3 regions of the Bacillus sp. 5RYD7K genome follow, and region 2 is predicted to be linked to each of the others. Evidence: riboswitches for the same ligand, from Rfam matches in the RefSeq annotation. Region 2 holds a riboswitch; each other region holds the start of a gene.
What was found. A riboswitch is a leader RNA that binds a small molecule or an ion and turns the genes downstream of it on or off. The one in region 2 is predicted to bind S-adenosylmethionine.
Positions count from the first base shown of each region.

Region 1: another riboswitch for S-adenosylmethionine. It lies ahead of ACQE26_RS18285 (bifunctional homocysteine S-methyltransferase/methylenetetrahydrofolate reductase); the one in region 2 lies ahead of mtnW (2,3-diketo-5-methylthiopentyl-1-phosphate enolase).
Region 3: another riboswitch for S-adenosylmethionine. It lies ahead of ACQE26_RS15985 (phosphoadenylyl-sulfate reductase); the one in region 2 lies ahead of mtnW (2,3-diketo-5-methylthiopentyl-1-phosphate enolase).

Region 1 is NZ_CP191200.1:3,728,290-3,735,881, reverse strand. Features, by position in the region: gene pdxR (MocR-like pyridoxine biosynthesis transcription factor PdxR) at 1-927, shown strand, start outside; gene ACQE26_RS18290 (pentapeptide repeat-containing protein) at 935-1,561, opposite strand; gene ACQE26_RS18285 (bifunctional homocysteine S-methyltransferase/methylenetetrahydrofolate reductase) at 1,955-3,796, opposite strand; SAM riboswitch class I at 3,886-4,007, opposite strand; gene ACQE26_RS18280 (YajQ family cyclic di-GMP-binding protein) at 4,108-4,599, opposite strand; gene ACQE26_RS18275 (CvfB family protein) at 4,699-5,595, shown strand; gene ACQE26_RS18270 (DUF3941 domain-containing protein) at 5,766-5,888, opposite strand; gene ACQE26_RS18265 (DegV family protein) at 5,937-6,788, opposite strand; gene ACQE26_RS18260 (YitT family protein) at 6,914-7,592, shown strand, end outside.
Region 2 is NZ_CP191200.1:3,497,110-3,504,701, reverse strand. Features, by position in the region: gene ACQE26_RS16990 (carbon-nitrogen family hydrolase) at 1-118, opposite strand, end outside; gene ACQE26_RS16985 (pyridoxal phosphate-dependent aminotransferase) at 211-1,407, shown strand; SAM riboswitch class I at 1,444-1,543, shown strand; gene mtnW (2,3-diketo-5-methylthiopentyl-1-phosphate enolase) at 1,625-2,839, shown strand; gene mtnX (2-hydroxy-3-keto-5-methylthiopentenyl-1-phosphate phosphatase) at 2,836-3,540, shown strand; gene ACQE26_RS16970 (methylthioribulose 1-phosphate dehydratase) at 3,498-4,127, shown strand; gene ACQE26_RS16965 (1,2-dihydroxy-3-keto-5-methylthiopentene dioxygenase) at 4,143-4,682, shown strand; gene spo0E (aspartyl-phosphate phosphatase Spo0E) at 4,953-5,213, shown strand; gene kinD (sporulation kinase KinD) at 5,422-6,939, opposite strand; gene mhqR (MarR family transcriptional regulator MhqR) at 7,139-7,585, shown strand.
Region 3 is NZ_CP191200.1:3,255,573-3,263,164, reverse strand. Features, by position in the region: gene ACQE26_RS16000 (dihydroorotate dehydrogenase) at 1-113, shown strand, start outside; gene pyrF (orotidine-5'-phosphate decarboxylase) at 82-801, shown strand; gene pyrE (orotate phosphoribosyltransferase) at 798-1,430, shown strand; SAM riboswitch class I at 1,532-1,636, shown strand; gene ACQE26_RS15985 (phosphoadenylyl-sulfate reductase) at 1,763-2,464, shown strand; gene cysP (sulfate permease) at 2,477-3,541, shown strand; gene sat (sulfate adenylyltransferase) at 3,589-4,737, shown strand; gene cysC (adenylyl-sulfate kinase) at 4,751-5,344, shown strand; gene cobA (uroporphyrinogen-III C-methyltransferase) at 5,469-6,242, shown strand; gene ACQE26_RS15960 (sirohydrochlorin chelatase) at 6,243-7,028, shown strand; gene ACQE26_RS15955 (precorrin-2 dehydrogenase/sirohydrochlorin ferrochelatase family protein) at 7,009-7,497, shown strand.

The sequences.
Region 1 (7,592 bases), 230 kb from region 2:
AAAACAAAGGGGATTCACGCGTCCCCGGCCTCCATCGTCATCGTCTCGGGCGCGCTGCAGGCGCTTCAGCTCATTTCAATCGGGCTGCTAAAACCAAACTCCGTCATGCTGACTGAAAATCCGTCGTATCTCCACTCCCTGCGCGTGTTTCAATCAGCGGGCGTCACGCTTAAGGGAGTGCCGATGGATGAGAACGGGATCAAAACGGACCTTCTTCCCGCTTACCGTCGGCAATACGAAGCGGGACTGCTGTACACCATTCCGTCATTCCATAATCCGGCGGGAACGGTGATGTCACTGAAGCGGAGAAAGGAACTCATCGCACTTGCAAGAAATCACCGCCTGCCTGTCATTGAAGATGACGCATACGGTGATTTATGGATCGATAAAGAACCGCCGCCTCCGTTAAAATCGATGGACGGTGAGGGGAATGTGCTGTATATCGGCACACTGTCAAAAACCGTAAGCCCGGGTCTGCGCATCGGATGGGTCGTCGCCCCTGAGCGGGTTGCAGACAGGCTCGCCGATATTAAAATGCAGACGGATTACGGTTCCAGCGCTTTATCTCAATGGGCTGCATGTCAATGGCTGTCAAGCGGCCGCTATGAAAAGCGTCTCTTGCGTCTCAGAAAGGAACTCAAAATAAGAAGAGATGCGGCACTGCGTTTTCTTGAAAGATACGCGGGAGATATTGCGGAGTGGCGTGTGCCGGAGGGAGGGTTTTATATTTGGGTCACCTTTCATCAAGCGTTCGCCGTTCAAACGTTTTTCACCCGTGCCTTGGAGGCCGGCGTGCTGATCAACCCGGGCGCTCTTTATCTTCCCGAAGACCGGAAAAGCCTGCGTCTTTCCTATTCGTACGCATCCTTACCGGACTTGGAAAAAGGCATTCAAACGATAGCGGACATCGCCCGCCGTTTCGTTTGATAAAAGGTCACGTCACAATGGCTCCGAGTGCTTCTGCGAATGTAATGGCATGCGCCGGAGAGATTCGGCATCCTTTCAGCTTATCAAGTGAGATGTGCAGGTGATCAAATGTGCACGTGCTGATATCCATGTTAAAAAGGGACGTGCCGATGAAGTTCGCGCCGTTCAGATCACATGCCTCAAGATCTGTGTGTTCCAGCGCGGCATCATTCCACTCGCTTTCTGTAAGAGCACACGTGTCGAACCGGACATGCTTCATATTGGAATAGCTGAAGGAGCTGTAATTTGCGAGGCAGTCTTCAAACCGTACATTGCGCATGGCAGCATCGGCCAGATTCAAACCGAGAAGTTTTGAATGCTGAAAGACTGTTCTATGGATGATGCTTCCGCTGAAATCTGCGTTTGAAACATCACATTTTTCAAACAAAACATCCGTACATTCCATATGTCTGAAAGAGACATCTGTAAAAACGGTATTTCTGAAAATGACTTTTTCGGCGCGCAGGCCGTGCAGTTTGCCGCTTATGATGCCGTTTTCAATGACGGCTTCTTTGATCTGATCGTCCTGAAGCGCTTCAGCGAAAGAAAGCACCGGCAGCTCTTTCGGGATTTTCGGTTTTTGGATCGTATTCATCTCATACTCCCTTTTCATAAAAAATAGCTGATCAGCAGTTGACAGATATCGTTTCATACCTGGCGCACTTGCCGAATTGCATGTTGCTTTATGAACAAAGGGTAATAAAAAAGCGGGGAGGCGTCAATACGGCAGCTGATGCAAAAGCGCTCAGAGGATGCTTCTATGAGCGCTTTTTCTGTTTCAGGAGAATTCTTTACACATGATCACATGGGGGCCGAAGCCGGGTATTCAAAGGGGCCGCCCCCATTCCTGCCAGATTAACATGCTTCCCGCTTTTTGAGTCCGATATTCCTCAAGCGCCGCCGTGCCGCGCAGCACGTCGTGTCTGATCGCGTACGTGTCTTCTGCTGTGATAAAAAGCCGCCTGTATGTCAGGCGGCCTCTTGATTATCAATGCAAATATACATCGGCCCGCTTTTCATCCTTTTGCTTAATATAAGCAGCGAGCTCTGACGTCAAATCAGAACGGAGAAACGGGGTGATTAAATAAATTCCGTTGAACAGTTCGCACGCCGTGTCAAGAAGCGATTTGGCGATGGCGAGGCCCTCGGCTTTCTGCTTCCGCTTGTCTTCGCCGGCGAGCGCCATTTTTTCGCGGATGCTGTCAGACAGCTTAATGCCCGGGATTTCATGATGAATGAACTCTGCATTGCGGCTGCTCGTTAACGGCATGATTCCGATATACACCGGTGTATTGAGATGTTTTGTTTCATGATGAATGTCAATGAGCTGCTGCTCCGAATACACAGGCTGGGACACGAAGTAGTCAGCGCCGCACTCGATTTTTTTCTCCAGCCGTTTTACGGCCTTATCCAAATGACGGACATTCGGGTTAAACGCCCCGGCTACGGAAAAGTTTGTTTTCTTGCCGAGCGGTTTCCCCGATAAAGAAATACCCTCGTTGAATTGTTTAATCAGCCTGATCAAGTCAAAGGACGTTAAATCATAGACGGAGGTAGCCCCCGGAAAGTCGCCGATTTTTGAAGGATCGCCGGTGATGGCTAAAATGTCGGTGAGCCCGAGCGTATCCAGCCCCATTAAATGTGACTGAAGGCCGATGATGTTGCGGTCTCTGCATGTAATATGGACGAGAGAACGGATATCAAGGCGCTCTTTCAGCAATGAACCGCAGGCGGCATTGCTGATCCGCGGTGTCGCCAATGAATTGTCGGCGAGCGTCAGTGCTTCTATGCCGGTTTCCTTTAATTCTGCCGCCGCTTGCAGAAATTTGTCAAAATTCAATTTTTTTGGCGGGTCAAGCTCTACGATAATTGACCGTTTTTGCGCGGCGATTTCGTTTAAACCCGGCTCGGTCCGTTCATCCCGGACTGAGATGACTTCTTCTTCCCGCCTGATTTTCACTTCTTTATCAGTGACCGGTGAAAGTCCGCGGACCGCTTCAGCCATGGCTCTGATATGGTTGGGCGTCGTGCCGCAGCAGCCGCCGATTATGCGAGCGCCCTGAGTGCGGAATTGTACGGCGCTTTCCCGGAAATAGGCATCGTCCGTATCATAAACAAGCCGGCCTTCTTCTAAGGACGGAAGGCTGCTGTTCGGATAGACCGATAAATAAGCGTCACGGAAAATCGGCACTTCGGTGAGCGCTTCAATCATGTGGTACGGGCCGAGCCGGCAATTGATTCCCGTTATATCAGCGCCGAGATCGGCAATTGACCTGAGAGCTTCCCGAAGCGGCGTTCCGTCCTGAAGCACGCCCTGTTCGTGCATGGATACGTTCAGCATGATCGGAAGTTCCGTTTCTTTTCTGGCGATCTTCAGCACTTCGCGCGCCTCTTCTAAATCATAGTATGTTTCCAAAAGCAGGCCGTCCGGCTCTTCGTGCAGCAATAAATAAAGCTGCTCCCGAAAGCTGCGTTTAATCTCTTCAAGGCTGTAGGCGTTTTTGTTAAAGGTGCGGATGCCGCCCATCGTTCCCAATACATAAGCGCCGTCTGAGGAAGCGCGCGCGATTTTGACCGCTTCCTGATTGATTTTTTTCGTTTCATCCTCAAGGCCGTATCTGGAGAGCTTAATAAAATTCGCGCCGTACGTGTTCGTCTGGATGATGTCTGCACCTGCTTCCACGTATGCCTTATGTATCCGCTTGATCTCATCGGGCTTAGATACATTCAGTTCCTCAAAACATCTGTCAATGCCGTAGGAGTAGAGGAGAGTGCCCATCGCGCCGTCTCCGATTAAAATCCGTTCTTCTAAGTCTTGTAATAGTCCCATTGTTTGCCTCCTTCATCACATTCAGCAAGGAAAAAAGAGAAATAAAAAAAGTCTTCTTAAGAAGAAGACTTTGTAATCATTTGTCTCTCTTCTTATCTTCCAAGCTGTTTTTAGCTTGCTGGATTTAGCACCTTGGTCATGGTTTGGGTAAACCACTACACCGGTTGCTGAAGCGTCGTCGGGCCAGTCCCTCGGCTTCTCTTGATAAGAACGTTCATGTAATTGTCATGGGTTTCCAAAACTTAACTGTGAAAATCCCTTTCTCCAAATTTACCGAAAATAGAGACAATAATCAATAGGAATCACATAATTTATCTGAAATTAATAAATTGAACGTCAATCGGCAGGTCTGCTCCGCGGACAGCTGCAATAATCTGCTGCAGATCATCTTTATTTTTTCCGGTGACGCGCACTTGGTCGTCCTGAATCTGCGACTTAACCTTCAAGCCGGAGTTTTTAATCACCGCGTTGATTTTTTTGGCGTTGTCTTTATCAATGCCCTGTACAAGCTTCGCGCGCTGGCGCACCGTGCCTCCCGATGCATTTTCGATTTTGCCGTATTCAATGTTTTTCGTCGGCACGTCCCGTTTAATCAGCTTGCCGCTCAGCACATCCTTGAGCTGATTCAATTTAAACTCATCATCAGAAATCAGAACAAGTTCTTCCTTTTCTAAAGTCACATCGCTTTTAGATCCTTTAAAGTCATAGCGCGTGCCGATTTCTTTCAGCGTCATCTGAATCGCATTCTGCACTTCAGGAAATTCAACTTTGGATACAATATCAAAAGAACTTTCTTTTGCCATGAGAAAACCTCCTATAACATTTCACTTATGTGTTGATTATAGTAGAATAAAGAGAAATGTCCAACAGCACAAAGCATGAATTTGTGCGAATTGGAAAAAATGAGAAAAACATCAGCCTCTGACGGGCGAAGCAGGAAGGACGATAACATGAAACCAGGGCAGCAGCTCACGCTTAGTATAGATCACCAGACCGATTTCGGTTATTTTTTAACGGACGGCGAGGATACGGTTCTTTTACATAACAGTGAAATCACGGAAGATATCGAAGACAGAGATGAAGTGGACGTGTTTATTTACGTCGACCATCAGGAAAGGCTTGCGGCGACGATGAAAAAGCCGCTCATCAGCTTTTATGATTACGGATGGGTGGAAGTGACGGACGCTGTGGAAGATATGGGCGTATTCGTCGACGTCGGTCTGTCAAAAGACGCGCTTGTCGCAACGGAGCACCTGCCTCCGTACAAATCCGTCTGGCCGCAAAAAGGCGACAGACTGTATTGCATGCTGAAGGTGACAAGCCGCGGGCGCATGTTTGCCAAGCCGGCGCCTGAGGATATCATCAGTGAATTATTTACGGACGCAGAGGAAGACGTCATGAATCAAAACCTGACGGGCACGGTGTACAGACTGATCGCATCTGGCTCTTTTATGATTACAGATGAAGGCATCCGCGCGTTTATTCACCCTTCAGAAAGAAAGGAAGAGCCGAGACTCGGCAGCCGCGTGACAGGGCGTGTCATCGAGGTGAAAGAAGACGGGTCCGTCAACATGTCGCTGCTGCCGAGAAAGCAGGACGCGCTTTCGGTTGACGCAGAAGAGATTCTGACCTATTTGAGATCAAGAAACGGCGCAATGCCTTACGGAGACAAAAGCCATCCTGACGATATCCGCGAACGGTTTCATTTAAGCAAAGCCGCCTTTAAGCGGGCGCTCGGGCACCTGATGAAAAACGGCAAAGTGTATCAGGAAAACGGCTGGACATACGAAAAACAATAAATATTCTGCAAAAACATCGGTGAACAAAAACCGATGTTTTTTATTTCCGCAAAATCTGCTATATCCTGTATTTATTTATCAGGTCCGCCGGTTTACTTTGTAACTGGCGCACTTATGGCCGTACAGAAAAAACAGCCCTCTTTCTCTAAGGTAAGAGAGCTGTTTTGCATTTACAGATGGTCCGGTTTTTTTGAATTCTGGTTTTTTCCCGCCTGCCGGTTTTTTTCGGCAAGCCGGTTCTTTTTTTGATTTAAGGCGTTATGATCCAGCGGTTTTTTGTCATCATCTTTCATGCGGCAAAGCCTCCCTTCTTTACGATAGGATGCCCGCGGCATTGGAAATTATGGCTTCAGGAAAAAAATCGCGAGCGTTCCCGGACCGGAATGGGCGCCGATGGCGGAACCGATTGAATGAAGAATGATCTCTTTCGGACCGAACGCATCTTCAATCATCTCTTTCATGCGAAGCGCCGTCTCTTCATTGTCGGCATAGCTGATTCCGACTGTTTGATCCGCCCAATCGCCGCCTTCTTCCTTCATCATTTCTAAAATCCGTTTAAACAGTTTCTTCTGTCCGCGCAATTTTTCGAGCGGCACGAGTCTGCCGTCAGCCACATGCAGGATCGGTTTGATGTTCAAAAGCCCGCCGACAAAAGCGGACGTTTTTGAAATCCTGCCGCCCCGCGCGAGATAGGCGACATCATCGACCGTAAATATATGTTTCATCCGTGCGCAAAAGCTCTTTACAGACGTTTCGATTTCTTGTATTGTATTCCCGTTAACACAGAGTGTTTGCGCATGCATCACCGCGAGGCCGCAGCCCAATGAAGCGCATTTGGAATCTACAATCCGTAAATCAAATTCGGGAAATTCCTCTTTGATTTCATTGGCGACCATCACGGCCGTCTGATAAGTGCCGGAAAGACCTGAAGAAAAGGCAATGTAAATCGCCGGCTCTCCCAGTTCCGCGTATTGTAAAAATACTTTTTTTATCGTATCCGGTGATGCCTGGGATGTTTTCGGGACTTTCCCATCCCGCATCGCTTGAAATATATGATCCGCCTGAATGGTGACCGCGTCCTCATATTCGTTTCCGTCGAGTGTTACGTGCAGCGGAATGAACCCGATCCGGTTTTCTTCAATGTAAGATTGCGGCAGATCAGAGGCGCTGTCAGCAATAAGGTGAACTGTCATCATAATTCCCTTCTTTCCATTTGGTGAGAGTGATGCCAACTATATCATATAAATGTGGCAAAATAGTGTTCAAAACTTTGTTTTAAGGGAAAAGCTAATAATGAAAATGAGCGGAGGAGCAAGCCATGGTACTTGAACAAGTAAAAAAATTAGCAATCGTCGTCATCGGCGCGTTTCTATATGCGGCGGGGCTGAATTTATTTCTGATACCGGCGAATGTATATGCCAGCGGTTTTACCGGTGTCGCCCAGCTGCTGTCAAGCGTCGTTGATCAATACGCCCCTTTTTATATTTCGACAGGAGTTCTCATGTTCCTCTTAAACATTCCCATCGGTGTGTTAGGGTGGCTGAAAGTCGGCAGATCATTCACCGTATACAGCATATTAAGTGTAGCGCTGACGTCCGTCTTTATGGGAATTCTCCCGGAAATGAGACTGTCGCACGATATTCTCCTGAATACCGTATTCGGAGGAGTCATCTCAGCCATCGGCATCGGTTTAACGCTGAAATTCGGCGCGTCTACAGGGGGGCTTGATATCGTGTCGATGGTGCTGGCCAAATGGAAGGATAAACCGGTCGGCACGTATTTCTTCATTTTGAACGGGATTATCATTTTGACGGCAGGATTATTGCAAGGATGGGAGAAAGCATTATATACCCTTGTCGCTCTTTATGTCACAACAAGGGTGATTGACGCCATTCATACCCGCCACATGAAACTGACCGCTATGATCGTTACGAAAAAAGCCGATGAAATCAAAGAAGCGATTTACGGAAAAATGGTCCGCGGCATTACGACGGTGC
Region 2 (7,592 bases):
GCACGATGACATCAGCATGGCGGCTTTCTTGCTCGATTAAAGTTTCTGCTTTTTTGAAGTTTTCTGAAGGATTTCCGTATGAAATATCAAATTGCAAACAGGAAACGGTCCATTTCATTTTTTATACACCTCAAGTTTCTCTTTACTTTTTTTATTTAACCATATATGATGATGGACTATCATTTCAAGACATTTTTAGAAGGTGAAAATATGAACTTTGAAGTCTCAGATGTACTCAAACAGCTGCCGGAACAATTTTTTGCATCTTTGGTGCAAAAGGTCAATCAAAAGCTGAAAGAAGGCAAAGACATCATCAATTTAGGACAGGGAAACCCCGATCAGCCGACGCCTCAGCATATCGTTGAAGAAATGAAGCGCGCCGTCGAAAGGCCGGAAAATCATAAATACTCATCATTCCGGGGCGCTTACAGCTTCAAAAAAGCCGCGGCTGAATTTTATGAAAGGGAGTATGGGGTGACGCTTGATCCGGAAACGGAAGTAGCCGTGCTGTTCGGAGGCAAGGCGGGGCTTGTTGAGCTTCCGCAATGTCTTTTGAACCCGGGAGATACCATTCTTGTGCCTGATCCCGGATATCCTGACTACTGGTCGGGGGTCGCCCTTGCGAAAGCGAAAATGGAAATGATGCCGCTGACGGAAGATAGAGGGTTTCTCCCCGATTACAGCGCAATTCCTGAAACGGTGCAGAACGAGGCGAAGCTGCTGTATCTCAATTATCCGAATAATCCGACCGGTGCTGTGGCAACAAAGGCGTTTTTCGAGGAGACGGTCAGCTTTGCGGAACAAAACGGCATTTGTGTCGTTCATGATTTCGCATACGGGGCCGTCGGTTTTGACGGGCATAAACCGCTGAGCTTTTTGCAGACAGAAGGCGCAAAAGAAACGGGGATTGAAATCTATACTTTGTCCAAAACGTATAACATGGCGGGCTGGCGGGTCGGATTTGCCGTCGGAAACGCGTCTGTCATCGAAGCGATCAACCTTTATCAAGATCATATGTTTGTCAGCCTATTTCCCGCGGCGCAGCAGGCGGCAGCCGCCGCTCTTTTGGCGGATCAGACGTGCGTCGCAGCGCAAAATGACAGATATGAGTCGAGACGCAATGCCTGGATTGCAGCCTGCCGTGATATCGGCTGGGATGTGACGGCTCCGGCGGGTTCCTTTTTTGCATGGCTTCCGGTGCCGGACGGTTATACGTCGCAGTCGTTTTCAGATCTGCTTTTGGAAAAAGCGGATGTCGCGGTCGCAGCCGGAAACGGGTTCGGAAAATGGGGAGAAGGCTATATAAGAGTCGGTCTTCTGACAAGTGAAGAAAGACTTAAAGAAGCTGCGGAACGGATCGGGAAGCTGAATCTTTTCACCCGAAAAAGCATTGACATATCAGGATAACAATGCGATAATTCAAAATACTTTATAAAATCATTATTCTTATCAAGAGCAGGCAGAGGGACGAGCCCGATGAAGCCCGGCAACCGACTGATAAAGCACGGTGCTAATTCTTGCAGCAGGAGCTGAGAGATAAGATTCGGACATAACACGAAGCCTCTTTCTGCTCATAAGGAAGAGGCTTTTTTATGTTTTGCGAAAGAAAGAGAGGCGTTCACGCATGAGCGAAGTATTGGCAACATATCTTCTGACGGACACAACGGACAGTGAAAAGCGGGCGGAACAGATTGCGGCGGGGCTGACGGTAGGCTCCTGGACGGATCTGCCCCTGGTGAAACAGGAACAGCTCAGAAAGCATAAAGGCCGGGTCGTGAAAGTTGAGGATAAAGAAGGGGCCAAAGAAAACGAAACACAATCCATCATCACCATCGCCTATCCTGAGGCGAACTTTTCAAAAGATATACCGGCCGTCCTGACGACGGTATTCGGAAAGCTGTCACTGGACGGAAAAATAAAATTGACTGATCTTGAATTTTCCGAAGGGTTTAAACGTTCCCTTCCCGGGCCGAAATTCGGTATATACGGCATTCGCAAACTGCTGGGCGAATTTGAAAGACCGCTTCTGATGAGCATCTTTAAAGGCGTGATCGGACGTGATCTTGCCGACATTAAAGAGCAGCTCAGACAACAGGCGCTCGGCGGCGTGGATCTTATTAAAGATGACGAAATTTTCTTTGAAAATGAACTGGCTCCGTTTGAAACCCGCATTATCGAAGGAAAACAAGTCCTGAAGGAAACGCGGGAGGAGACGGGGCATAACACGCTGTACGCCGTAAACCTGACGGGGAGGACTTCTGAATTGCGGGATAAAGCAAGACGCGCGGCAGAACTCGGGGCAGACGCCCTCTTACTGAATGTGTTCGCCTACGGCTTAGACGTCATGCAAAGCCTTGCTGAAGACAGGGAAATCCCGCTTCCGATTATGGCGCACCCGGCGGTCAGCGGCGCGTTTACATCATCTCCCGTTTACGGTTTATCGCACGCCCTTTTGCTCGGCAAGCTGAACCGCTATTGCGGCGCCGATTTCAGCTTATTCCCGTCACCATACGGATCCGTCGCTCTTCCGAAGGAGTCCGCACTTGCGATCCATCATGAATGTGTAAAAGACGACGTCTTTCACCCGACGTTTGCCGTCCCGTCAGCAGGCATTCATCCCGGCATGGTGCCATTGCTGATGCGTGATTTCGGTATTGATCACATCATCAATGCAGGCGGAGGCATTCACGGCCATCCGAAAGGAGCCGAGGGCGGCGGAAGAGCGTTCCGCGCCATCATTGATGCGGTGCTTGAAGCACAGCCGATTGAAGAAAAAGCCGCGTCGTGCAAAGATCTTCAGCTCGCATTAGACAAATGGGGAAAGGCGGAAACCGTATGACCCGCACACCGCTGATTATTTGTGATTTCGACGGAACAGTCACCATGAACGACAACATTGTCAGCATGATGAAAAAATTCGCACCCCCTGAGTGGCTTGAATTAAAAGACGGTGTTCTGTCTAAAAGCATATCAATTCAGGAAGGAGTCGGCCGGATGTTCGGGCTGCTGCCGAGCAGCTTAAAAGAAGAGCTGACTGACTTTATTCTGGAGGATGCGAAAATACGGGACGGCTTTTTGGATTTTGTTTCGTTTGTCCGGTCAAACGATCTCCCGTTTTACATCGTAAGCGGAGGGATGGACTTTTTTGTGCATCCGCTTTTAGAAGGCATCGTAGAAAAAGAGCGGATCTTTTGCAATCATGCATCCTTTGACAATGAATATATTCATATCAATTGGCCGCACGCCTGTGACGAAGCCTGCACGAATCAGTGCGGCTGCTGCAAACCGTCAGTCATCCGGAAGCTATCCGACCGGCAGAAATTTCTCATTATGATCGGTGATTCGGTGACGGATGTCGAGGCTGCAAAGTTATCCGATATGTGTTTTGCGAGAGATTATCTTTTGACTGAATGCAAAGAGCTTGGTCTTCAGCATCAGCCTTTTCAAGATTTTCATGAAGTGAAAGCAGGCATCGAAAATATCGGGGAGGTGCAGTCATGGCTGCAAAAGAAGAACGCTGGCGCGAACTTGCCGAAGTAAAGCGCGAGCTGGCTGAAAGAGACTGGTTCCCGGCTACAAGCGGGAATCTTTCCATCAAAGTATCCGACGGGCCGCTGACGTTTCTCGTTACAGCAAGCGGAAAAGACAAACGAAAAGAAACAGACGAAGATTTTCTCTTAGTCGATGAGAACGGGGAGCCCGCTGAGACCGGCCATTCCTTAAAACCCTCGGCAGAAACGCTTCTCCATACGTACTTATACCAAAAGACAGACGCGGGCTGCTGTCTGCATGTCCATACCGTTAATAATAATGTCATCTCAGAGCTCTACGGGGATGAAAAACAGATCACCTTTCAGGGGCAGGAGATTATTAAGGCGCTCGGATTGTGGGAGGAAAACGCGTCGGTGACCGTTCCGATCATTGACAATCCGGCGCACATCCCGGCATTGGCCGAAAGCTTTGCGCGCCATGCAGACGCCGGATCAGGCGCGGTATTAATCCGCAACCACGGCATTACGGCATGGGGGCGGACCGCGTTTGAGGCAAAAAGGGTGCTGGAAGCCTATGAATTTTTATTCAGCTGTCACATCAAGCTTCTGTCACTTCGGCCGCAGCTTGTAAAATAAAAGGAGGAATGCAAAATGGCGACAATCAGAATTCATGACGAAAAGAATACGATCATTGAACATCAGGAACAAGTAGCGCGCTTTTTAGACGAACAAGAGGTGATCTATGAGCAGTGGAACATTGAAAAACTTCCGCCTGAGCTTTCGGAGAAATACGATCTAACCGAAGATGAAAAAAACCGGATTCTCACGGTGTTTGACAAGGAGATTCAGGATATTTCAGCCCGGCGCGGCTATCGGTCTCAGGATGTCATTTCTTTATCAGATACAACACCCAATCTTGATGAGCTGTTGAAAAATTTTCAAAGAGAACATCACCACACGGATGATGAAGTCCGCTTTATCGTCAGCGGGCACGGCATCTTCGTCATTCAGGGCAAAGACGGCACTTTTTTTGATGTCCGTTTAAATCCGGGGGATTTGATTTCGGTTCCGGAGAACATCCGCCACTACTTTACGCTTCAGGAGGACCGCCGGGTCGTCGCAATCCGAATCTTCGTGACGACTGAAGGATGGGTGCCGATTTATGAAAATGAAAGTGTGCAAAACGGATAGATGTCCGAACCTCTCATGCGGTCAGCCGCATGAGAGGTTTTTTATTGTAATATAAAATCTCTGTTTTTTTATGCATTAAATGGGCGCATTTTGTTTATATCATTACCTGAATGGGTATTATTCTCGTAATCATAGTAAAGATTCCAATATGAAATGAAAAATTAAGTTATTTAGTAAAAAAATGTTTACAAATAAAGTATAATCTGTAATAATGCTCAATAACCCAATCAAACTTGTTTCCTATTCTTTTAGCGGTGAGGGGTGAAGTGAATGGGCAGTTATTCTGAACAAGAAAAATTGCTAGTATCTATTGATGAAAAGAGAAAAATGATGATAGATGCGGCTAACAGGCAGGGGTTTACAGGATATGACACGATCAGACACAGTCAGGAACTGGACAGTCTGATGAACGCGTATCAGCAGCTGATAAACCGTGAACGCACACATCACCAAGGAATACAGGGCCTTGTGAAGAAAATAGGCTTGTTCTCCCGCGGTGACGTCATGCCTGCATATGAAGCAAACAAATGATTGATGATAAACAGATAACGAAGACTGAATGCGCTTCATGATCAACCGCCGCATCTAAAAAGATGACCGCGTACAGTCAGCGGGCTTTTCCGCTGGCACAGCTCACGAAGCGCCTCGTATCTATCTGCCGGCTATGATGCCGTTCCCCTGTATATCCTCTTACACATATTCTTCTTATATAAAAAACACCCTCTTTCAGGGTGTTTTTTCATCGTGAAGCGGCAGGGAGGGTAATGGTGACCTCTGTACCTTTATCGACTTCACTTTGAATGTCAATCGAACCGCCGTACATCAGCACGATCCGTTTACATACGACAAGACCGAGGCCGGTGCCTTTTTCCTTTGATGTGACAAACGGAAGGAAAATGTGCTCAAGCATATCTTCAGAAATACCCATTCCGTTGTCGGCCACCTTAATGACTGCTTTATCGTCGAGGGCCTCTAAATAGATGGACAGCCTGCCGCCTTCCTGCATTGATTCGAGCGCGTTTTTCGCGACATTTAAGATCACCTGTTTAATATGGTCTTTCGTGCAGTTGACCTTGAGCGGCCGATTGACGAGAATCTCCACATTCACTTCCACATTATAAAGATTCCCTTCCGAATAAATAATCGGCATAATCTCATCAAGAATATCCTGCAGCGAGTTCACTTCCAATCGTTCCGCGGTCGGTTTGCCGAGCACTAAAAACTCACTGACAATCTGATTGATCCGTTTAACCTCCTGCTCAATAATTGAGAAATACAGCTGATCTTCCTCTGTTTTATATTTTTTCTGCAAAAGCTGAATGAAGCCGCTGATCCCTGTAAGCGGGTTGCGTATTTCATGAGCGGTGCTTGCGGCAAGCGTTCCGATCAGCTCCAATTTTTGCGCCTCGTTTTGAGCGCGCTCCAGCTCGGTCTTGCGCTTAAGCAGATAATATTGAACGAGGATGAACAGAATATTCAGCAGCACGGCAATACTGGACATCGGCAGCAGCACGCTTTTGGTCAGCTCGTTCAGCTCTACCGGTTTCGGGTAGACATTAATGTTCCAATTAATATCATCCAGATAGCCGCTGACCGGTTTCACGCCTTCTGACTGATCTGCCCGTCCGCTGGCAAATATCACTTTATCCTCATGGGTTGCCTTGACATAAACGTCGGGGCTCAGCATATTGATCATATTTCTCAAATAATCGACTTGTATGGCGGCCACTAAATAATCCGTGACCTCCCGGTTTGCGTCTAACACTGGCACGCAGATCGTAAAGATGCGCTGGCCTGTAATTCTGCTGGAGTAGTCGTTTGTGATGACCGTTTTTTTCGTCTTTTTTGCCTTCGTAAAATACGGTCTGTCGGCCAAATTCACCTTTGTTTTCAGATCGGTCGTGCTTGCGATGACGTCACCTTTGGAATTCAGCATATACAATCCGCTGAATCTTGGTTCATCCTCAAAAGCCTGAGTGAGGATCTCATTTATCTTTTCTTCATTGACAGGCTTATCGACAGCGATCGCAAGTGTTGTCATCCGGGCTTTTGTTTCACCGATTAAATAATTGAGCTTATTGCGGTGAAGATTGAGCATCATACTGGCTTCCTGTATGTGTTTATCGGCTATTTTCTGCTTTTCTTTTTCATATATGAAAAAGCTGATAATAAGTGCCGGGATGATCACCAATATGAGATAAAGTTTGATCTTTCCCCGGGCACCTTTAAATGTATTCACTCTGCATCGCTCCAACATTACACTTGAATAGAGGTATTATATCATTGTTTATACTTCTTTAATAAGAAAAAATAACCAAAATGCTATAAAAACAAATTATTTTATTAAGGTCCGTCAAAAAGAAGAGAAATTTTGGAAACATTTTTGTTGACATTTTTCATTTTGTTTATTAATGTTTCTCTGTAACGGTTTCTTTTGTAAAAGGATGATTGAATGTATGACGGATAAAACAGAAAACTCATTGAAATTATTTATTGTACTGTCGCGTGCGTACCGGTCCATAAACGACCATATGAATAAACATATTCATAAGCACGGCCTGAATCCGACGGAATTTGCTGTGCTTGAGCTGCTGTATCATAAAGGCAACCAGCCGCTGCAGCAGATCGGCGACAAAATTTTATTAGCGAGCGGAAGTATTACATACGTTGTTGACAAATTAGAGAAAAAAGAACTTCTCATCAGAAAAGCCTCGCCGACTGACAGGAGGGTGACTTTCGCGCAGATTTCCGAAAAGGGAATCCGTCTTTTGGACGATATTTTCCCTGATCATGCAGCCGAAATTAAAGAAATGATCAGTGTGCTGAGTGATGAAGAGATAGAAATGTGTACGGAAATGCTGAAAAGAGTGGGATTAAACGCTAAACATTTTCATCAGAAATAAAAAAGGA
Region 3 (7,592 bases), 240 kb from region 2:
AAATCATTGAACAGCTCCCTCGTGTGCTGCGCCAATACGGCTATCAATCTGTAAGTGAATGCATCGGAAGGAGCTGGAAACATGCAGAACAACCTGCCCATCATCGCGCTTGATTTTGCATCAGGAGAAGAAACTTTAGCGTTTCTAGATTTGTTTGAAAAGGAAAGGCTGTTTGTCAAAACGGGGATGGAACTTTTTTATCAGGAAGGCCCCGCCATCATTCATCAATTAAAAGAACGGAACTGTGATATATTTTTAGATTTGAAGCTTCATGATATTCCGACTACAGTCAATAAAGCGATGAAGCGGCTTGCGGGTCTCGGCGTTGATCTCGTCAATGTGCATGCCGCAGGGGGCGGACGCATGATGCGCGCAGCTCTTGAGGGGCTTGAAGAAGGCACGCCGGCAGGCAAAAAACGCCCGTCATTAATCGCAGTCACCCAGCTGACGAGCACTTCAGAGCAGATGGCGAAGGAAGAGCTTCTGCTGCAAAAGCCGCTGTTAGAAACGGTTGTACATTACGGCAAAATGGCTGAAGAGTGCGGGCTGGACGGAGTGGTATGTTCAGTTCATGAAACAAAAGCCATTTATGAAGCGGTCCGGCCGTCATTTCTGACAGTCACGCCGGGCATCCGCACGGCCAATGACGCAGCTGATGATCAAGTCCGGACGGCGACTCCGTCATTTGCGAAAGAAAACGGTTCGTCAGCCATTGTCGTGGGCCGTTCAATTACAAAAGCGGAAAACCCCGTTAAAGCATATGAAGCCATTAAACTGGAATGGGAGGGCGTTCGCCGATGAAACAGGCTATCGCAAAACATCTATTACACATTGAAGCTGTCTTTTTACGCCCGAATGAGCCGTTTACGTGGGCGAGCGGCATTCTATCGCCGATTTATTGTGACAACCGTCTGACATTGTCGTATCCAAAAGTGAGAAATGATGTGGCGGACGGGCTCGGCAGACTGCTGAAAGAGCATTTCCCCGAGGCGGAGATGATCGCGGGCACTGCCACGGCAGGCATTCCGCATGCTGCGCTTCTCGCAGACCGTACAGGCGCTCCGATGTGCTACGTCAGAAGCAAACCGAAAGCGCACGGCAAAGGAAATCAAATAGAAGGCGCCGTTAAAAAAGGACAAAAAACAGTCGTGATTGAAGATTTGATTTCTACCGGGGGCAGCGTGCTTGAAGCTGCGGCGGCCCTTCAAAGAGAGGGCGCGGAAGTTCTCGGCGTCATTTCAATTTTTACATACGGACTGCCGAAAGCAAGAGAAGCCTTTAAAAAAGCGGGTCTGCCGTACTACTCGTTAACAGATTATGACACGCTGATTGAAGTAGCGCTTGAAAACGGAACGATACATTCAGATGACATTGAGAAACTGAAATCATGGAAACAGAATCCCGAGTCAAAAGATTGGTTTAAAAAATAATGACAATAAAAACAGGCCTCAGGGCCTGTTTTATTATTCCTATCAAAAAACTCGGGTTGACTTCTGTTAGAATTGTGCTAAAATTTAGTACAAATCTAAAAAGCTTATCAAGAGCGGCTGAGGGACTGGACCGATGACGCCCGGCAACCTGCGTGACATGCAAGGTGCCGCATCCAGAAAAATGCACAGCATTTTGAAGATAAGGGCTATAACGGGTCACTGTCTTTCATTCCGCTGGATTGAAAGTTTTTTATATGAAAAAAGATTGAGGGATAAGACAACCGGCAGAAAACAACAGCTGTTTGATTGTCTCCGGGAGGAGGAAAGAAAAAATGCTAACGTATGACACATGGGAGGAACCGGAGATTACATTTCCGGAAGACGATTCCTATAAAGGCGCGCTGTCCGTTTTAAAATGGGCATACGGCCACTACGGAGACCAGCTTGTTTACGCGTGCAGCTTCGGGATTGAGGGAATCGTCCTGATCGATTTAATTTCTAAAGTGAAAAAAGACGCGGAAATCGTGTTTCTCGATACAGGACTTCACTTTAAAGAAACATATGAAACGATCGAAAAAGTGAAAGAACGTTACCCGGGACTGAACATCATCCTGAAAAAGCCCAGCCTTACTCTTGAGGAACAGGCCGAGGCTCACGGAGATAAACTGTGGGAAAGAGAACCGAACCAGTGCTGCTTCATCAGAAAAATTCTGCCGTTAAGAGAAGCGCTCGCCGGGCGTCCGGCATGGCTGTCCGGCCTCCGACGCGATCAAGGGCCGAGCCGGGCGAATACGAATTTCCTGAATAAAGACGATAAGTTTCAATCCATTAAAGTATGCCCGCTGATCCACTGGACGTGGAAAGACATCTGGAGATATACATCCAAGCATGAGCTGGATTATAACATTCTTCATGATCAGGGCTATCCGAGCATCGGCTGTGAACCGTGCACTTCACCTGCGTTTACCGCAGAAGACCTGCGGAGCGGCAGATGGAACGGAATGGCGAAAACAGAATGCGGACTGCATGAATAAAGGAGCTGCACAATGGAATTAGCCGCTATTTTATTCTGCCTGTTTTTCGCCATGAATATCGGAGCCAGCGGAGCCGCGGCTTCAATGGGAGTCGCTTACGGGTCCGGCGCCGTTAAAAAGAAAACGTATGCGCTGATTATCTGCGCGGCCGGCGTCCTGTCAGGGGCGGTTATCGGCGGCGGAGAAGTCGTTAAGACGATCAGCGGCGGAATCATTCCCGAACAGACCATTACGCTCACCATTGTCTGTATTATTATCGGAGCGGCGGCGTTATCGTTATTCACGGCGAATGTGCTCGGCATTCCGCTGTCGACGAGCGAGGTCACCGTCGGGGCGATTGTCGGGGTCGGCGTTGCGTACAAAGTATTGTTTCTGCAGCATCTTTTGGTCATCGTGATTTTTTGGGTCCTCGTTCCGTTTGTCGCGTTCTGTTTCACGTTTCTCGTATCGAAGGTATCCAGTTCTCTGAATATTCGAGTCATTTCGAGCCGGAAACAGAAGGTTTTGGGGGTTGTCCTGCTTATTGCGGGGTTTTGGGAAGCTTTTTCAGCCGGAATGAACAACGTCGCAAATGCGGTGGGCCCTTTAGTTGCCGCCGGCGTGCTCAGCGTGTCCAAAGGGACGCTGTACGGAGGCATCTTTGTCGCTCTCGGCGCTCTGCTTTTAGGACGCAGAGTGCTTGAAACCAACGGGAAAAAGATTACGAGATTTTCCGCCGGCGAAGGCATACTGCTTTCCGGAACCGGGGCCGGGCTTGTCATTATCAGTTCCGTGTTCGGTCTGCCGGTTCCTTTGGCGCAGGTGACATCATCATCAATCATCGGTATCGGAATGGCCAAAAACGGGCCGAACGTTTTTCATAAAGAAGTCGTGAAAACGATGCTCAAAGTATGGGTCGTTTCGCCGTTTTTGTCACTGTCGATTTCGTATCTGCTTGTCTCTCTGCTGTTAAAAGGAGATTACTATTCCATCTTTATGATGGCCAGCGTGCTTTTGGCAGCTGGCGGAGCCGCCAGTCTGATGAAAGCTATCCGAAAAGAGAAACGCTCTGTCCATGAACAAGGCGGGGGCATTTAACTATTAATCTGAGTTTATTTATCTGTTAACTGGGAGGAAAATGTACTATGAGTCTAGCACCGCACGGAGGAACATTAGTTAATCGGGTGAATGAGCAGTATGATCTAACATCCGTCCAAAAAGAAATTGAGCTGGATTTGATTTCGTTTGCTGATTTAGAGCTGATCGGAATCGGAGCCTACAGCCCGATTGAAGGATTTTTCACAGAAAAAGATTACGTGTCAGTCGTTGAAAATATGCGTCTGGCATCCGGGGCCGTCTGGTCTTTGCCGATTACGCTTCCGGTCGATTCAGAAAAAGCGGCTGAGCTTGCTGTCGGAGACACCGTAAAACTGACTTACGGCGGAGAAACATACGGCGCAGTGGACATCGAAGATATTTATACGCCGGATAAACAAAAAGAAGCCGTTCACGTATATAAAACCGATGATGACGCTCATCCAGGCGTGAAAAAACTATTTTCACGCGGCGATACGTATGTCGGCGGGCCGATCACATTAATCAAAAAAGCGTCAAAGCAGTTTCCTGAGTTTACATTTGAACCTGCTGAAACGAGACGAAGCTTTGAAGAAAAAGGCTGGAAAACCATCGTCGGTTTCCAAACGAGAAATCCGGTTCACCGCGCTCACGAATATATCCAGAAAACCGCGCTTGAGACGGTTGACGGCCTGTTTTTGAACCCGCTCGTCGGTGAAACAAAATCAGACGACATTCCGGCGGATGTCAGAATGGAAAGCTATCAGGTGCTGCTCGATCATTATTATCCGAAAGACCGCGTTTTCCTCGGCGTATTTTTGGCGGCAATGCGGTACGCGGGACCGAGAGAAGCCATTTTCCACGCGCTTGTCCGCAAAAACTACGGCTGCACGCATTTTATCGTCGGCCGCGATCATGCCGGCGTCGGTGATTACTACGGCACATACGAAGCGCAAGAGCTGTTTGATCAATTTACAGCGGATGAGCTCGGGATTACACCGATGAAATTCGAGCACAGCTTCTTCTGCCAAAAATGCGGCAACATGGGAACGGCCAAAACATGTCCGCATGACAGAGAAGACCACGTCATTCTGTCGGGAACAAAGGTCAGAGAAATGCTGCGAAGCGGCGTCATGCCGCCGGCGGAATTCAGCCGTCCTGAAGTTGTCGATGTGCTGATTAAAGGGCTGAAAACGAAAGAAGAAGCAGGCGTTTCTTAAGGAGGAAAAAAGAGTGACAAATCGTGATATCGTATGGCATGAAGCCTCAATAACGAAAGAAGAATACCAGCAGAAAAACAAGCATAAAAGCTCTATCCTCTGGCTGACGGGTTTAAGCGGTTCAGGGAAATCTACGATTGCAAACGCCGCAGCCCGCGAGCTGTTTGAACAAGGCTATCAAGTCATTGTGCTTGATGGAGATAACATCCGTCACGGCTTAAACAAGGACTTAGGATTTTCTGATGATGACCGCAAGGAAAATATACGCCGAATCGGGGAAGTGGCAAAGCTTTTCGTTCAGCAGGGCACCATCGTCATTACGGCCTTTATTTCTCCGTTCCGTGAGGACAGAGATCAGGTGAGAGAGCTCGTGGCAGAAGGCGAATTTAATGAAATCTATGTGAAATGCGACCTCGATATATGTGAAAAGCGCGATCCGAAAGGTTTGTATAAAAAAGCCAGAAACGGCGAAATTCCGTTCTTTACGGGAATCGACTCACCGTATGAAGAGCCGAATGCGCCTGAGCTCGTACTTGATTCAGGAAAATATGCACGCGAAGAATGCACCGGCAGACTGATTGATTTTGTGAAAAACAGCTTAGCATAATAAGTCCGAAAAGGCCGCGCAATCAGCCGGATACTCCCCCTAATGGCGGGATATGGTAAAATAGCTGAGGTGCGGCCTCGCGGCTGTTCTGTGAAGATGTCAAAACGGATCGGGGAGACATGCTATGGGGAAAGTATTTATCGTTGGAGCCGGTCCGGGAGATCCGGACTTATTAACGGTCAAGGCAATGAAAGCCATACAGAAAGCGGACGTTATACTATATGACAGATTGGTAAACAAAGAGATTTTACAGTATGCAAGAGAAGAAGCAGATCTGATTTACTGCGGAAAGCTCCCGGATTTTCATATTATGAAGCAGGATACGATCAACCGTTTCCTTGTGAAGTATGCGAAAAAGGGAAAAACCGTGGTCAGGCTCAAGGGGGGCGATCCGTTTGTTTTCGGCCGCGGGGGCGAAGAAGCGGAGGCTCTCGCGCAAAACGCCATTCCGTTTGAGATCGTTCCCGGCATTACAGCGGGAATCGCGGCAGCTGCTTACGCCGGCATTCCCGTGACGCACAGGGAGGCGAGCTCCAATGTCGCATTTGTTACAGGGCATTATAAACAAGAAGACGACTTTGAAGAAAAATGGAAAGCACTGGCGACGGGCATTGATACGCTGGTGATTTATATGGGGATTAAAAATATCCGGCAGATTGAAAGAATGCTGCTGGAAAACGGCAGAGACGGCGGCACCCCGGCGGCCTTTATTCATTGGGGAACGACGGACAGGCAAAAAACAGTCGTCTGCACCGTCAGCACGCTTTCAGACACAGTGATAAAAGAAGAAATCAAAAACCCGAGCTTAATCGTCATCGGTGATGTCGTTAATTATCACTGCAAGCTGGATTGGTTTGAATCTGAACTGAAAAATCTGGATCTGAGCGAGGCGTTGTAAATGAAGCAGGCGATTTTATACATCGGGCACGGAAGCCGGCTGAAAAAAGCGCAGGCAGAATCGGCGGCATTTTTAAAAGGGTGCATGCCGCACGCTGACGCTCCCATTCAGGAAATCTGTTTTTTAGAACTGCAGGAACCGTCTATTGAAGCGGGCTTTGAAGCATGTGTCAAACAAGGCGCCACTCATATCGCGGCTGTGCCGCTGCTGCTCTTGACCGCCGCCCACGCAAAACATGACATTCCCGCTGAAATCGCCCGTGCAGCGGTCCGGCATCCCGATATAAAAGTAACATACGGTGTCCCGATCGGAGTGGATGATGAAGTCGTCAAAGCGGTGCATCATCGCATTGAGGACACCGGAGTGCCGATTGAGCAGGCGAAAGTGGTGCTGATCGGCAGAGGAAGCACAGATCCGGCAGTTAAAAATGCCGTCAGTGAGATTGCCGGAAAACTGGAGGCGATCACACCTGTTAAAGAAGTCATCCCTTGTTTTTTAACAGCCTGTGATCCCCACTATAAAGAAGTGTTTACAGGTCTTGAAGAAGATGACGGAGCACCCGTTTTTATCGTCCCGTATCTTCTGTTTACAGGGCTCTTAATGACTGAAATTCAACGGGAAGTCCAAAAGCTTCAGACGGTCAATCGAAATGTGCATCTCGCTTCATACTTAGGTTTTCACCCGCATATTAAGCAGGCGTTTTTGAACCGTGTGACGGAAGCTGTTCGAAACCCCGGCGGGCAGTTTGATTTTAAGGGGGGACAGTATGCTGCCTCTTCACATTAATCTCAGCGGAAAAAGAATTGTCATCGCGGGCGGGGGCAATGTTGCCTTAAGAAGGCTCAAAACAGTGCTTCCGGAAGGCGCGGATATTACTGTAATCAGCCCCGATGCCCTGCCGGAAATTAAACAGCTTGCGGATGAAGGATGCATCCGCTGGATTGCCCGGAAAATTGAAATGAAGGATCTAACGCCCGCTTTTTTCATTATTGCCGCGACAAATGACCGAGGCGTGAATCAGAAGATAGCCGTAAGCGCTTCTGAAACGCAGCTGGTCAACTGTGTAAGCAACGCTGAACAGGGCACAGTGTATATGCCGAAGATCATCCGCAAAGGACGCATTGAAGTATCAGTATCAACAAGCGGCGCAAGCCCGGTACATACGAAAAGACTGGCTGAAAACATTGAGCCCTTGATTACTGATGATTTGGCTGAAGAAGTGGATCTATTGTTTGAGAAAAGAAGAAGACTATAAAAACTATACCTTGTCTGTCATCAGGCAGGGTATTTTTTATGATTTCCTGACTGTCTTGCTGCTTTCGAGACGAGGGGAAATGATTCGAAAAACGG